Regions from separate parts of the Cellulomonas sp. P1_C4 genome, predicted to be linked through region 4. Evidence: riboswitches for the same ligand, from Rfam matches in the RefSeq annotation. Region 4 holds a riboswitch; each other region holds the start of a gene.
The links. Region 4 has a riboswitch for S-adenosylmethionine ahead of AC1DYZ_RS00775 (rhodanese-like domain-containing protein). Riboswitches for the same ligand answer to the same signal wherever they lie in the genome.
Positions count from the first base shown of each region.

Region 1: it holds a riboswitch for S-adenosylmethionine, as region 4 does, so the genes downstream of both, AC1DYZ_RS08485 (methylenetetrahydrofolate reductase) here and AC1DYZ_RS00775 (rhodanese-like domain-containing protein) in region 4, are expected to answer to the same signal.
Region 2: it holds a riboswitch for S-adenosylmethionine, as region 4 does, so the genes downstream of both, AC1DYZ_RS16550 (LLM class flavin-dependent oxidoreductase) here and AC1DYZ_RS00775 (rhodanese-like domain-containing protein) in region 4, are expected to answer to the same signal.
Region 3: it holds a riboswitch for S-adenosylmethionine, as region 4 does, so the genes downstream of both, AC1DYZ_RS19500 (nitroreductase family protein) here and AC1DYZ_RS00775 (rhodanese-like domain-containing protein) in region 4, are expected to answer to the same signal.

Region 1 covers NZ_JBFUAI010000008.1:158,179-161,997, reverse strand. Annotated here, with positions in the region: gene AC1DYZ_RS08500 (TetR/AcrR family transcriptional regulator) at 1-670, shown strand, start outside; gene AC1DYZ_RS08495 (DNA-3-methyladenine glycosylase I) at 740-1,330, shown strand; gene AC1DYZ_RS08490 (hypothetical protein) at 1,404-1,619, shown strand; SAM riboswitch class I at 1,737-1,833, shown strand; gene AC1DYZ_RS08485 (methylenetetrahydrofolate reductase) at 1,901-2,938, shown strand; gene metE (5-methyltetrahydropteroyltriglutamate--homocysteine S-methyltransferase) at 2,946-3,819, shown strand, end outside.
Region 2 covers NZ_JBFUAI010000021.1:27,175-30,993, reverse strand. Annotated here, with positions in the region: gene AC1DYZ_RS16560 (amino acid ABC transporter permease) at 1-400, opposite strand, end outside; gene AC1DYZ_RS16555 (GNAT family N-acetyltransferase) at 403-1,017, opposite strand; gene AC1DYZ_RS16550 (LLM class flavin-dependent oxidoreductase) at 1,019-2,125, opposite strand; SAM riboswitch class IV at 2,344-2,462, opposite strand; gene AC1DYZ_RS16545 (L,D-transpeptidase family protein) at 2,623-3,498, shown strand; gene AC1DYZ_RS16540 (phosphatase PAP2 family protein) at 3,544-3,819, shown strand, end outside.
Region 3 covers NZ_JBFUAI010000034.1:10,631-14,449, reverse strand. Annotated here, with positions in the region: gene AC1DYZ_RS19510 (aldo/keto reductase) at 1-668, opposite strand, end outside; gene AC1DYZ_RS19505 (GNAT family N-acetyltransferase) at 665-1,144, opposite strand; gene AC1DYZ_RS19500 (nitroreductase family protein) at 1,141-1,959, opposite strand; SAM riboswitch class IV at 1,976-2,085, opposite strand; SAM riboswitch class IV at 2,300-2,407, shown strand; gene AC1DYZ_RS19495 (ABC transporter permease) at 2,467-3,480, shown strand; gene AC1DYZ_RS19490 (ABC transporter permease) at 3,482-3,819, shown strand, end outside.
Region 4 covers NZ_JBFUAI010000001.1:168,524-172,342, reverse strand. Annotated here, with positions in the region: gene AC1DYZ_RS00780 (aminotransferase class V-fold PLP-dependent enzyme) at 1-989, opposite strand, end outside; SAM riboswitch class IV at 1,035-1,149, opposite strand; SAM riboswitch class I at 1,268-1,368, shown strand; gene AC1DYZ_RS00775 (rhodanese-like domain-containing protein) at 1,379-1,792, shown strand; gene AC1DYZ_RS00770 (O-succinylhomoserine sulfhydrylase) at 1,789-3,048, shown strand; gene AC1DYZ_RS00765 (DUF1345 domain-containing protein) at 3,091-3,702, shown strand; gene AC1DYZ_RS00760 (pyridoxamine 5'-phosphate oxidase family protein) at 3,707-3,819, opposite strand, start outside.

The sequences.
Region 1 (3,819 bases), on a different contig from region 4:
CGATGCGGGGATCGCTCTGGCGGACGCCGAGGGCATCGACGCCGTCTCCATGGCCCGGCTTGCCGAGTCCCTCGGCTTCACGACGATGTCGCTCTACCGGTACGTGTCCTCCAAGGACGAGGTGCTGGCCCTCATGTCCGACCGTGCCGCCGGGCGCCCGCCCGTCCTCGGGCCGGAGGTCGGCGGTTGGCGCGAGCGGCTCGAGCTGATCCTCGCCATCCAGCGGCCGATCCTGCGCGCGCACCCGTGGCTGGCGCGCACGACCACCGTGCTGCACGCGGTGGGTCCCGGCCGGCTCGCGTGGATGGAGGGGATGCTGTCCGCCCTCGAGGACACGCCCTTGTCCGAGCGGCAGAAGGTGGGCGCGATCGGTCTGCTGGCCACGCACGCCCTGGACCAGCTGCGCGTCACCGAGGAGCTGACCGACAGCCGGCGCACGGCGGCCGTGGGTGCGGCGGACGGCGCCGACGAGTCCCCCGACCTGGGCGCCCTCCTCGGCGTCCTGGCGTCGCCGTCCGCGCACCCCGCGCTGCTGAGGGCGGTCGACGAGGGCGCGTTCTCGTTCGGTCCGGACGACCGCGCCGACGACGGCGAGAGCCTCGACTTCGGGACCATCCTCATCCTCGACGGCATCGAGCGCCTCATCGCGCTCGCGACCCCGACGGCCTGAGCCGCCCACAGCCCCCGACACGCACAGAGGGCCGGCGTCGGTGTCGGCGGTCCCGGGCAGACTCGACGCATGACCTCGCAAGACGTCCCGCGCACCGGCCGCTGCTTCGGCGACGGCAACCCGCTCTACGAGCAGTACCACGACGAGGAGTGGGGCGTGCCCGTCCACGACGAGCACGCGCTCTTCGAGCGGTTCGCGCTCGAGGGCTTCCAGTCCGGCCTCGCCTGGATCACCGTGCTGCGCAAGCGGCCGGCCTTCCGCGCGGCGTTCGCCGGGTTCGACCCGGAGGTCGTCGCGGAGTTCGGCGACGAGGACGTCGCGCGACTCATGGGCGACGCGGGCATCGTGCGCAACCGCGCCAAGATCGAGGCCACCATCGCCAACGGGCGCGCACTGCGGGAGCTGCACGCCGCCGGCGGCACCCTGGAGCAGGTCCTGTGGTCGCACGCACCCGACCGGACCGCCCACGTCCGGCCCGTGACCTGGGCCGACGTCCCGGCGCAGACGCCCGAGTCCCGCGCGCTCGCCACGCAGCTCAAGTCGCTCGGCTTCCGGTTCGTCGGTCCCGTCACCGCGTACGCCGCCATGCAGGCCTGCGGAGTCGTCGACGACCACCTCGCCACGTGCCCGTCGGCCGGCGCGCCTCACCCGTCGGAGTGAGCGCTACTCCTGCCGGGTGACGCTGCTGTGCAGCTCTCGGAACCGGGTGTGACGCGGACTACAGTGCGGGCCTATGACGGAGATGCCCGACGACGACGCACGGCGCGATGCCGAGCGCGCGGCGGCGGAGGCTCTCGCGGACAACGTCGCCCCCGACGCCCGGACCCTCGCCGCGGTGCAGGACGGGCTGCTGTCCGTCCCCGCCGGATCCCCGACGTCGTGGTTCGACGTGCCGTCGCAGCGGAGCCGCATGCAGTCGGGGAACCTGTTCCCTCGCCGCCCGCACTGAGGAGGCTCAAGCCACCCGCGCACGCGCCGCTCCTCGCCGGTTGGACGGCGCCGGACACTCACGTCTCACAGGTCGAGCAAGGTTGCCCAGCATGTGATCGCCGGTCTAGCATCGCGCCTACCATCCAGAGCGGCCGAGAGACCTGGCTCGACGACGCCGCAGCAACCCCCCTCCCCGCCGAGGGTGTGGGTGCTTCCGCCAGGGACGATGGAGTGAGCAATGTCCCCGCAGACCACGTGTCCCCGCACCGCACCGGTGCCGACGACCGGACCGGTCGCGCCGTGAGCGCGGCCGCCGTGGAACCGCGCACGCCCGGCCTGCACGCCGCGCCGGCGGCCCGCCCGCAGACCGCGAACGACCGCCCGACGATCTCCTTCGAGCTCTTTCCGCCGCGGAACCCCGATGCGGCACCCCGACTCTGGGCGACCATCCAGGCGCTCGAGTCCGTCCACCCGGACTTCGTGTCCGTCACCTACGGCGCGTCGGGCAAGACCCGCGTCACCACGCGCGCGCTGGTCCGCCGGCTGCTGCGCGAGACGACGCTCAACCCGATCGCGCACCTGACCTGCGTCGGCACGTCGCGCGCGGAGATCACGGAGATCGTCGGGGAGTTCCTCGACGAGGGCCTGCGGTCGTTCCTCGCGTTGCGCGGTGACCCGCCCACCGAGCAGAGCGACTGGGCGGCCCACCCCGACGGTCTGCAGACGGCCGGCGAGCTGGTCGAGCTGCTGCGCGACATCGAGGCCCAGCGCTGCGCGGACAGCCCGTCGCAAGCGGTCCGGGCGAGGGTGCGCCCGCTGTCCGTCGCGGTCGCGGCGTTCCCCCGCGGCAACCACGCCACCGGCGGCACGCGCGCTCAGGACGTCGCCTCGCTCTTGGCCAAGCAGCAGGCCGGCGCCGACTTCGCGATCACGCAGGTGTTCTTCGACGCGGACGACTACCTGGGTATCGTGGCCGAGGCCCGTGAGGCCGGCGTGACCATCCCGATCATCCCGGGCATCATCCCGACCACGGACCCGGCCCGCCTGCTGCGGGTGCAGGAGCTGACCGGCGTCCCGGTGCCGGACAAGCTCCTGGACCTGCTGGGCTCCGCCGACGACGAGCTCGACCGCCACCGCCGGGGGATCCGCGCGAGCGTCGACCTGGTCAACGGCGTCCTGGACGGCGGAGCACCCGGCGTCCACCTGTACACGTTCAACCAGCACCATGCCGCACTTGACCTGCTCGAGGGTGCACACCTCGACGGCGGAGCTCGGACAGCTCCCGACCTGGCCGGATGGCCGCAGGACACGGCACCCGCCCGACCCCCGAGGGACTGAGAAAGCAATGAGCACTCCGAACTTCCCCGCCAGCTCCGTGCTCGGTTACCCGCGCATCGGCCCGCGCCGCGAGCTCAAGAAGGCCCTCGAGGCGTTCTGGGCCGGTCGCACGACGGCCGAGGAGGTCGAGGCGACCGCCGCCGGCCTGCGCAAGCGCACGCGCACGCGCCTGGCCGAGCTGGGCCTGGCCACCGACGTGCCGGCCATCCCGAGCGCGTTCTCCTTCTACGACCACGTGCTCGACGCGACCGCCGTGGTGGGTGCCGTGCCGGCCCGCTTCGCGGACGTCGTCGGCGCCGACGGCGCCCTCGACCTGGCGGGCTACTCGACCGTGGCCCGCGGCCGCGGCGACGACCTGCCGCTCGAGATGACCAAGTGGTTCGACACCAACTACCACTACCTGGTCCCCGAGATCGGTCCGGAGACCGAGTTCCGCTTCGCCAGCGACCGCCCCGTGCGGGAGTTCGCCGAGGCCCTCGCGGACGGCGTCCTAACGCGCCCGGTCATCGTCGGCCCCGTCACCTACCTCGCCCTGGCCAAGGCCACCGAGGACGCGCCCGAGGGCTTCGCGCCGATCGACCGCCTGGCCGACCTGCTGCCGGTCTACGCCGAGCTCCTGCAGGCCCTCGCGGCCGCCGGCGCCACCTGGGTCCAGCTCGAGGAGCCCGCCCTGGTCTCCGACTCGATCGCCGTGCCCGCCGAGCAGCTGCTCGCGTCCGTCATCGAGGCGTACCGCGCGCTGGCGACGGACCTGACCGACCGTCCGGCCATCCTCGTCGCGGCGCCCTACGGCGACCTCGGCGCGGCGTTCCCGGTGCTCGCCGCCACGGACGTCGAGGCCATCGGCATCGACCTGGTCCGCGGCCACGCGCCGACCGAGA
Region 2 (3,819 bases), on a different contig from region 4:
ACCAGAGCAGCAGCTGCAGGATCAGCGGCACGGACCGGAACACCCAGATGTAGGTCCACGCCACCGACCGCAGCAGCGGCGAGCGCGACAGCCGCATGAGCGCGAGCACGGCACCCAAGCCGAAGCCGACCACCGCGGAGGCGACCGTGAGCCGCAGCGTGCCCCAGAGCCCGTCGAGCACGGACGGCCAAGTCAGGTACTGCCAGACGACGCCCCACTCCCACTTGGGGTTGGTCACCAGCGAGTTGATGACCATCGCGAGCAGGACGGCCACGATCGCGGTGGCGATCCAGCGGCCGGGGTGGCGGGCGGCGAACACTCGGGGCTCGTCGGCCGGCGGGCGGGCAGGCGGCGGGGACAGGACGAGGGACTCGTCCTGGTGCAGATAGGCGGTGGACACGGTCACTCCGAGGCTGTGAGGGACGGACGGGACGGGGGCGGGTCCGTACAGAGCCACTTCTCGAACGCGAGCGGCCCGATGTCCTCGGGGTCCGCGGCGGTGTCGAACAGCGGGGTGAACCCGGTGGCCAGGTAGAGCGCCGCGGCCTCCGGCTGGCGCGGGCCGGTGGTCAGGTACAGCCGCTGGTAGCCGGCTTCGACGGCTCGCGTCTCGAGCTCCGCGAGCACCCGCCGGGACAGGCCGCGGCGGCGGTGTGCCGAGTGGGTCCAGATCCGCTTGTACTCGGCGGTGCGGACGGTCGGCAGACCGTCGGCGTCACGCGTCCCCGGCCGGGTCAGCCGCGCGGCGTCCCCCAGCTCGGGCTCGGCGCGCAGCCGGAAGGCACCGCCCGCGACCGCCTCGCCGTCCTCGAGCAGCAGGATCAGCGCACCGTCCGGGGCGGCGAACTGGGGTGCCGGGTAGCGCTCGAGCTCCTGGCGCAGCGCGTCGACGCCGAAGCGGTCGCCGTAGCGCGACGAGTACTCGTGCGCGAGCTCGTCGAGCATCGGTCGCACGGCCTCATCCAGCAGGCCGAACGAGGCGACGGTGAGCTGTGCGCTCGTCGTGGTCGTCGTCATGTCAGGCCGTCGCGGCGTAGCTGGCGGCGGCGAGCGGGAGCCCGAGGGTGTCGCGCAGCGAGGTGCCGGGGTAGCCGGCGCGGAACCGGTCGGCGGCGCGCAGCAGCGGCACGACGCCGTCGACGAGGGCGGGCAGGTCGGTGTGCACCGACGAGGGCCGCACGACGAACCCGTCGGCGATCTCGTCGTCCACCCAGGTGGAGACGAGCTCGGCAAAGCCCGCGGTGGTGCCGACGAACGACAGGGTCCCGGTGTCGACGCCCTCGAGCTCGGCGAGCATCTCGTGCCGGGCCACCGCGCTCGCCCGGTCCGGGCCGACGACGAGGTGCACGTCGACCAGGACGCGCACGTCGCGGCGGTCGCGACCCGCCGCGGCGACCGCGGCCAGCACGCGGAGCCGGGCCMGCGCGGCGTCGTCCGGACCCGTGGCCCGGACGCGCACGACGTCGGCGTGCCGACCCGCCAGGTCGAGGGCGGCGGTCGAGTCGGCACGCACGACGACCGGCGGCCGGCCCTGCGGGGGGCGCCCGGCGGCGGTGGACGGCTTCGACGCGAAGTGCACGCCGTCGTGGGCGACGAACCGGGGCCGCACGGGYGCGCTCTCGTCCCACCGGTCCCAGTGGCGCTCGACGACCCCGACAGCCTCCGCCGCGCTCCCCACTGCCGACAGCTCGACCGACGTCGAGCGCGGGCCGGCCGTCGGCACGTCGTCGATCCGGGTGTCCCAGCCGACCTGCCAGCCGGCGCGTCCGTGGCTCGCGTGGTCGATGGTTGCGATGGCCTTGGCGACGTGCGCCGGCGCGGTGTGCGTGGTGCCGACGGTCGAGACGAGGCCGATCCCGGAGGTGCGCKGGGCGAGTCGGGCGGCGACGAGGGCGGCGTCGAGCCGGCCCTGCAGGGCCGTGTTCCGGCTCGGGTGCAGCGCGAAACCGTCGTCGAAGACCACGAAGTCGAGGGCGCCGCGCTGGGCGACGGCGACCAGCTCGAGCAGGCGGGCGGCGTCGAACAGCCGCTGGCCCTGGGAGCCGTGGTCGCGCCAGGCGGCGGCGTGGGCGCCGGTGTCGCTGAGGTCGATGCCGAGGTGGGCGTGGCGGGTCGAGGCAGGCACGGGGGGTCCGTTCGTTCAGGCGGGAAGAGGGCGCGCGCTCCTCGCCGAGCGCAGCGGCGCTTCGGGGGTACGCGTCGCACGCCCCGGTCGCGGGGCGTGCGGAGGGTGGGTCAGCGCGTCAGCGGCGACAGAGGGCCGGACAGGAACGCGTCAGCATCGAACGGGTGGTGGCCCCGGTCGCGTCCATGGTCCGTCCCTTCGTCCCGGCGGTTGCCGGGGCTCGCATGTTGTCGACGGCGGGACAGATCCCGCCGTGACCAGGTCCTCACCCGGGGCACCCCACCATGCGGAGGGTTGCCATCCAGCTAGCCGGGGCTTCGCACTGGAAATCTTGACCTTATTGGTAGGGAATTTAGACAGGGACCGCGGGGGCGTCAAACATCGGACCACATCGTGAGATGGAATGTCCGACAGTCGGTCGCTTTGCCGGATCGTGCGCGGCAGGCGCACGATGACTTCTCGGGACGTCGTCGGCTGTCCCCGGGCGGAGGTGGGGCGTGGCACGCACGAAGGTCGCCGCCCTCGTCGCGACCGCGGTTCTCGTGCTGACCGGGGCGTGCTCGGGCCCGACAGACGTGCCGCCACCGGCACCCGTGGTGGTCGCCGCTCCGGTCGCCGTGGCCAAGGCCGCCGCTCCCGCGGTCCCCGCGCCGCCGCCGGCCGACCTCGCCGCGCTGCCGGTCACCGACCCCCTGCACGTCGTCGCCGGCCTGCCCGGCACGGACGGGCTCCCGCAGCGCGCCAACGACGACCCGTCGCTGGGCCGCTGGCAGACCGTCGTCGTCGTGCGCGACACCGCCGCACGGGTGGCACCCGCGGGCGCCGCCGTCGGCGTCGTGCCCGCGCTGACCCTCCAGGTCCGCACCACGCTGCCGGTGATCGACCAGCGCGGCCGGTGGCTGCGCGTCATGCTCGCCACCCGCGGCGCGCTTCCCAGCCAGGACGCCGCGCAGGTGAACGACCGCAGTGCGTGGATCGACGCCGCCGACACCGAGGCCGCCGGGACCGGCTGGACCGTCCAGGTGGACACGGCCGCGCAGACGATCACGGTCGACGACGGCGCGTCCACGCGGGTCTTCCCGGTCAAGGCGACCGGCAGCCCGGACAAGCCGACCCCGCACGTGCCCGGGTTCCTCGTCGGCACCCGATGGCTGGAGCCGGGCACGACCACTCCGCGCGTCCTGCTGCTCTCGACGCAGAGCGAGACGATGGACGACTACGACAAGGTGACGGGCACCTCGGCGACCGCGATCCACACGACCACGCTGCGCGGCACGGGGGCGGTCTCCAACGGCTGTGTCCGGGTGGCGGACGACGTGCTCGACCTGCTGTGGCAGGCACCCGCCGGGACGGTCGTCACCATCGTCGGCTGAGGCTCTCGGCGCGCGCCGGGGCTCCGACGCACCTAACCTCCGGGAATGCGTCCCCTGCCGCTCCGTCGCCGCGCGCTGCTGCGTGCCGGGGCGTTCGCGATCGCGTTCACGGTGCCCGTCGCCGTGCTCGCCTACGTGGTGCGCGCCCAGGTGGAGGACGTCCTGCGCCTCGACCGGCAGGCCATCGAGGGCGCCACGTCGTTCACGCGCGCGCACCCGGAGCTCCAGCACGCGCTGGTCGTGTGGCAAGGGCTCTTCCAGGCGAAGTGGGTGAATCTCGCGGCGACCCTGGTCTGCCTCTGGGTGTGGCGGCGCCACGGC
Region 3 (3,819 bases), on a different contig from region 4:
CGCTCGTGGCGCGCACGGGTGTCGCCCGGGTCGAACGCGGTCGACGTGACCGCGCCGGTCAGGATCCCGCGGCCGAGCGGCGAGAAGGGCACGAAGCCGATGCCGAGCTCGCGCAGCGTCGGCAGCACCTCGTCCTCGACCCCTCGGTGGAACAGGGAGTACTCGCTCTGCACCGCCGCGATCGGGTGCACGGCGTGCGCGCGGCGGATCGTGCGGGCCGACGCCTCCGAGAGCCCGATGTGGCGTGCCTTGCCCGCGCGCACCACGTCCGCGAGCGCCCCGACCGTCTCCTCGATGGGCACCTGCGGGTCCACCCGGTGCAGGTAGTACAGGTCGACGTGGTCCCAGCCGAGGCGCGCGAGGCTGGCGTCGATCGCGCGGCGCACGTGCTCGGGCCGCCCGTCGACCTCGCGGCCCGGCACGCCGAGCCCGACCTTGGTCGCCAGCACCACCCGGTCCCGGTGCGGCGCGAGGAGCGGGCCGAGCAGGCGCTCGTTCTCGCCGTCGGCGTACACGTCCGCCGTGTCGAAGAACGTGACGCCCAGGTCGAGTGCTCGTTGCACGGTGGCGACGGACTCGTCGCGGTCCGCGGTGCCGTACGCGCCGGTCAGCGACATGCCGCCGAGGCCGACCGGGGAGACGGACAGCGGTCCGAGGGTGCGGCTCATGACAGGTCCTTGGCGAAGCAGAGGCTCAGCCGGTCACCCACGTAGTCGCCGAAGGGCTCGATCGCGTGCCAGCCCTCGCGCACGTACAGCGCGACCGCGTCCGGCTGCCTCACGCCCGTCTGGAGGACGATCGTGCGCACACCCGCGTCGGTCGCCCAGCCCCCGACGGCCTCGAGGAGCCGGGCGGCGAGGCCTCGCCGGCGGTGGGTGGCCGCGACGAAGACCCGCTTCACCTCGTGCTGGCCACCGGCGCGCCGCAGCGAGGCGGTCCCGACGGGACGGTCCCCGTCGTAGGCCACGTAGGTCACCAGGATCGACGCCGGGTCGACGGGCACTCGCGGGCCGCGGTGCTCGCGGAGGTCCTCGTAGCGCGGAGCCAGCTCGACGTCCATCTGGTCGCGCAGGCGACCTGCATGGGGGTGCGTCCACGGCACGACGGTCAGCGTGACGTCCCCGGTGGCTGTGGTCGTCGTCATCGCAGCGGGAACCCCTGCGCCTGGAGGGCCGACCGCAGCTGGTCGCGGCCGTTGAGCGCGGCGGGCCCGGAGAGCCGGGCGAGCACCCGCTCGACCCACGAGTGGGACAGCCCCTCCTCGGCGTAGAAGTCGCCGATGCGGCCCTCGTAGGCGGCGACGGCGTCGGCGTGCTCGGCGTCGTCGTACGTCTCGTGGTGCAGCACCGCGGACTGGGGCAGGCGGGGCTTGATGCGGGCGTTCTCCGTGAGGTCCGGCCGCCCGACCACCAGGCCGAACGCGGCGAACACGTGCTGCGGCAGGTGCAGCACCTCCGCGACCTGCGCGGGACGGTTGCGGAGCGCGCCGATGTACACGGTGCCGAGGCCGAGCGACTCGGCGGCGAGCACGGCGTTCTGCGCGGCCAKGGCGGCGTCGACGAATCCGACGACCGCGGTCTCGAGGTAGGCCGCGCCGTCGGTCGGGGCCTCGTGCGCGGCCGCGATGGCGTGCGCGCGTCCGAGGTCGACCAGCCAGACGAGCAGCAGCGGGGCCTGGGTGATGTGGGCCTGATCGCCCGCGAGCGCCGCCAGGACGGCCCGGCGCGCGTCGTCGCGGACCGCCACGACGCTCCACAGCTGCAGGTTCGAGCTGGTGGCGGCGGACTGCGCGGCGGCCACGACGGCGGCGAGCTCGGCGTCGGTGACCTGGTCGGGCAGGTAGCGGCGCACGGACCGGTGGGCGAGCTGGAGCTCGATGACGTCCKAGGTCGCGACCTCGGCGGGTGCGGCACCGCCGTAGCGCGCGGCGACGGAGGACGGGAGGAGATCGACGGACAAGACGGTGCTCCGGGGTGTCGGACGTTTGCCCGCCGTGATCCGGCGGGCCGGGTCTTGCTCGGGAGCACCCCACGTCACCGAGGGTTGCTGCTCCGCCTGCCGAGCCAGACGGCGGAGCTCCTGACCTGCGCAGGAGGGTCGACTGCGCGTCGGGCGATGTCAACGATCGGGACAGCCTTCTCACATCCCGGTACACGGAAACCGGTGGCGGCCCATGAGACGACGCGGGGCCGGACGGGCGAACGCGTCTCGACGTGACGGGATTGAGACGGCGTGTCCACCTGGTGAGAAGGCGCGCGAGATCGTTGACGGGGCCACACGGCGTGCCTACTTTCGCCGCGGTCTCGAGCCCCGACGACAAGCCCTGGCTGGTCGGGCAGCAACCCTTCGCGTGACGGGGTGCTCCAGGTGACTACCCGGCACGGCACCCGCCGTGCAAGCACAGATGCGCCGGACCACTCCGGCAGGACGAGGACGATCAATGCGCGCCATCCCCCGGGCCGGGACATGAACCGCTACATCGGAGCCCGCCTCGCGCAGGCGCTCCTGGTGCTGTGGGCCGCCTACACGGTCTCGTTCGTCGTGCTCTACGCGCTGCCGGGCGACCCGGTCTCGCTGATGTACGGCAGCGAGTCGTCCGACGTGTCCCCCGAGCAGCTGGACGCGCTCCGGGCGCAGTACGGGCTCGACCAGCCCCTGCCGGTCCAGTACGTGACGCGGCTCGGCGCCGTCCTGCGCGGCGACCTCGGCACGTCGGTGGTCCTGCACCGCCCGGTGACCGGCCTGATCGCCGAGGCCATCCCGCCCACGGCGGCCATCGCCGTCGCCGCCTTCGTGCTCGCCCTCCTCCTCGGCGGCGGTCTGGCGATCGTGGCGACGCTGGTGCGCAGCCGCGGACTGTCGAACGCCCTGCTCGGGCTGCCCCCGCTCGGCGTGGCCATCCCGTCGTTCTGGTTCGGCCTGATGCTCGTGCAGTGGTTCTCGTTCGCGAACCCGATCTTCCCCGCGGTCGGCAACAAGGGCTTCGCCTCGATCGTGCTCCCCGCGGTGACGCTTGCGGTGCCGACGGCCGCGCTCATCGCGCAGATGCTCTCGCGGTCCCTGCGGCACAGCCTCGGCCAGCCGTACGTCGACACCGCGCGCGCCAAGGGCGCCGGAGCCACCCGCGTACACTTCCGGCACGCCCTGCGCAACGCCTCCCTGCCGGCGCTCACCGTGATCGGCCTGGTGATCGGGGAGCTGCTCGCCGGCGCCGTCGTCACCGAGACCGTGTTCTCGCGCGCCGGGATCGGCCGGCTCACGGCCACGTCGGTCAGCGCCCAGGACATCCCCGTGGTCCAGGGCATCGTGCTGTTCGCCGCGGCGGTCTTCGTGCTGGTCAACCTCGTGGTCGACCTGCTGTACCCGCTGCTGGACCCCCGGATCGCGCGGCGCACGCGGCCGACGAAGGTCTCGGTCCCGACCGAGGTCGAGGCCGACGACGTCGCGCCGGCCCGCCGGCCCGTGACGGCGGGGGTGTGAGATGACCGACCTCCTGAACGAGAAGCTGGCGCCCGACGACTTCGCGGCCACCTCGCCCGACCGCCTCGCGGACGCCCTGCGCGACCGCCAGGACGCGGCGACGCCGGGCCGGTTCGCCTGGCTGGGCGATCTCGCCCGCAAGCCCGGGCTGCTGCTCGCGATCGCCTGGCTCGCACTCCTGCTCGTCGCCGCGTTCGTGCCCCAGGTGCTCGCTCCCGGCGACCCGCTCACCGGCGTGCCCGCCGACAAGCTGCAGGCCCCGTCGGCCGCGCACTGGTTCGGCACCGACCAGCTGGGCCGCGACCTGTACACGCGGGTGGTGCACGGCACGCACCTGAC
Region 4 (3,819 bases):
TCGATGCCCGAGAGCCCCTCGACGAGGCGCGCCCGGAGGGCCTCCTCGTGCGCGGCGAGGGCGCCGGCGGGGAGGGCCGCCAGCTGGTCGCACGCCTCGGCCAGGGCGATCGCGCCGAGCACGTTGGGCGAACCCGCCTCGTGGCGCGCGGGCGCCGGCTGCCAGACCGTCCGATCGGCCCGCACGTCGCGCACCGCACCTCCCCCTGCGAGGTACGGAGTGCCCGTGTCGAGCCAGTCGCGGCGCCCGACCAGGGCACCCGCACCGAACGGCGCGTACGTCTTGTGGCCCGAGAACGCCACGTAGTCGGCGTCGGTCGCCGCCAACGAGAACCCGCGGTGCGGCACCAGCTGGGCACCGTCGACGGCCACCCGGGCGCCCTCGGCGTGGGCGAGCGCCACGACCTCGTCGATCGGCAGCGCCTCCCCCGTCACGTTGGACGCGCCCGTGATCGTGACCAGCGCGTACGGCTGGCGGGCGAGCTCGGTGCGCAGGGCGTCGAGCGTCGCGGCCACGGTGTGCTTGATGGGCAGGATCGTCGTGCGGTTGCCGTGGCGCTCCGACGACTGCACCCAGGGCAGCAGGTTGGCGTGGTGCTCGACGTCCAGCACGAGGACGCGACCGCCCTCCGGCACGACTCCCGCCAGGAGGTTGAGCGAGTCCGTGGTGTTGCGGGTGATGATCGCGACGTCGTCGGGACGCGCGTCGACGAACCGCGCGATGGTCTGGCGCGCGGACTCGTAGAGCGCGGTGGACACCTGCGACAGGTAGCCGGCACCACGGTGCACAGAGGCGTACAGCGGCAGCACCTCAGTCACGCGCGCCGCCACAGCCTCGAGGGCGGGGGCGCTGGCGGCGTAGTCGAGGTTGGCGTAGACGCGCTGGGTGCCGTCCACCAGCGGGACGGTGGTGGTGCCGCCGACGACCGGGAGCAGCGCGCTCACCTCGTCGACGGAGGCACACGAGGCGCGCTCGGCGATGATGGTCATGGAAGTCCTCCGACACGTTCCGGGGGAACACCTACGACAGGTGGAACCCCGCGCTTGCCGGGTCCCGGACGGGACACGGCCAGGTCGTCACCCGGGGCACCCCACCGCGGAGGAGGGTTGCCGGCCAGCGAGCCGGGGCTTGACGCTGGCGCTCATGACCTGCAACGAGGGTCGCGGCAGCCCGTAGCGCCTGTCAACGCACCGCGCGGTTCGTCTCGCCTGCCGGGACACCTTGTCCACTACTTGGAGCGATGGTGCCGCCGCGCGTAGCATCACCGGCACCATCCAGAGCGGCTGAGAGATCTGGCTCGACGACGCCGCAGCAACCCGCGGGCACCACGTGCTCGGCCGAGGGTGCTACCGCCAGGACCGATGAGACGAGGATCTGCATGAGCTACGCCGGCGACCTGACCCCCCAGCAGGCCTGGGACCTCCTCACGACCGACGAGACCGCCGTGCTCGTCGACGTGCGGACCGACGCCGAGTGGCGCTACGTCGGCATCCCCGACCCCGCCCAGATCGACGGTCGCTCCGCGCTGGTCGAGTGGGTGTCGTACCCGTCGGGACGGCCCAACCCGCAGTTCCTCAAGCAGCTGGCCGACGCCGGCGTCACGGCCGGGCGGCCCGTCGTCTTCCTGTGCCGCTCGGGCGTGCGCTCGATCGCCGCCGCGCAGGCCGCGACGTCGGCGGGACTGGGTCCGGCCTACAACGTGCTCGAGGGCTTCGAGGGCGACGTCGGCGCGGACGGCCACCGCGGCCACTCCGGCTGGCGTGCCGCCGGTCTGCCCTGGCGCCAGGCATGAGCCCCCGCCGCGTCCCCGGTCCCGGCGACTGGGACGACCGCCGCACCCCGCGCACCGACCTGCGCCCCGACACCCTCGCCGTGCGCGGCGGGCTGGTCCGCTCGCAGTTCCAGGAGACCTCCGAGGCGCTGTTCCTCACGCAGGGCTACGTCTACGACGCGGCCGCCGAGGCCGAGGCCGCGTTCGCCGGCGAGGCCGACCGCTTCCTCTACTCGCGCTACGGCAACCCCACGGTGTCCACGTTCGAGGAGCGCCTGCGCCTGCTCGAGGGCGCCGAGGCCGCGTACGCCACCGCGTCCGGCATGTCCGCCGTCTTCACGTCCCTCGCCGCGATCGTGCAGTCGGGGTCGCGCATCGTGTCCGCGCGGGCGCTCTTCGGGTCCACCGTCGTGATCTTCGAGGAGATCCTGGCCAAGTGGGGGGTGCGCACCGACTACGTCGACGGCCACGAGCTGTCGCAGTGGGAGGAGGCGCTGTCGACGCCGGCGGACGTGGTGTTCTTCGAGACGCCGTCCAACCCGATGCAGGACCTGGTCGACATCGGCGCGGTCAGCCGGCTCGCGCACGCCGCGGGCGCGACCGTGATCGTCGACAACGTCTTCGCCACGCCCGTGCTCTCCCGCCCGCTCGAGCTCGGCGCGGACGTCATCGTGTACTCCGCGACCAAGCACATCGACGGGCAGGGCCGCGTGCTCGGCGGCGCGATCCTGGGCACCGACGAGTACGTGCACGGTCCCGTGCAGACCCTGATCCGCAACACCGGCCCGTCGCTGTCGGCGTTCAACGCGTGGGTGCTGCTCAAGGGCCTGGAGACGCTGTCGCTGCGTGTGCGGCACCAGACGGCGTCGGCGCTGCAGGTGGCCACGTGGCTCGAGCAGCAGCCCGGCGTCTCGCTGGTCCGCTACCCGTACCTGCCCTCGCACCCGCAGCACGAGCTCGCGCTCGCGCAGCAGTCCGGCGGGGGCACCGTCGTGACGTTCAACCTCGCGGTGCCGGAGGGCGCGCAGCCCGACGTCGCCAAGAAGGTCACGTTCGGCGTGCTCGACGCGCTGCGGATCGTCGACATCTCGAACAACCTCGGCGACGCCAAGTCGATGGTCACGCACCCCGCGACGACCACGCACCGCAAGCTGGGTCCTGAGGGACGCGCGGCCGTCGGCATCGCCGAGACGACCGTCCGGCTCTCGGTGGGCCTCGAGGACCCGGCGGACCTGATCGACGACCTCGCGCAGGCGCTCGACACACTCGCCGGCTGACGCCTCCCCGATCCCGTCGGTCCGGCGCGGAACACTGACGGCGTGAGCAACTCGTCGTCACTGGTGCGCCTGCTGGTCGGCGTGCTGGCCGGGGTCGTCGTCGCCGGCATCATCGGCTGGTCGTCGGCGGTCGCCGCGATCCTGGCGGGCTGGGCGACCGTGGCCGCGGTCTTCGTCGTGTGGACGTGGGCGGCGATCTCGTCGATGGGCCCCGACGACACCGCGTCGCACGCCACGCGGGAGGAGCCGACGCGGTTCGGCGCCCACGCGGTCGTCCTCGCCGCCGCCGTGGTGACGCTCGCGGGCGTCGGGATCGTGCTCGTCGAGAAGGAGATCGGCCAGCTGTTGCCGACGATCGCGGTGCTGGCCAGCGTGCTGACGTCGTGGGCCGCCATCCACACCGTGTTCGCGCTGCGGTACGCGCGGATGTACCTGAGCGACGGTGCCGGCGGCATCGACTTCCACATGCAGGAGGCGCCGCGGTACACCGACTTCGCCTACGTCGCCGTCACCGTGGGCATGAGCTTCGCCATCTCCGACACCGACCTCGGGTCGTCCGCGATGCGGCGCACCGCGCTGGGGCACGCGCTGCTCAGCTACCTGTTCGGGACCGTGATCATCGCGCTGCTGGTCAACCTCGTCGCGTCGATGTGACCGCTCAGAGCCGGACGGTCTCGTTCTCGCCGCCGTCGTAGCGCTCGCCGGTGACCTTGGCCTTGACCAGGCTGAACGCCGTCGTCAGGCGGCCGCCCTTGGCGTGCCAGTACTCCG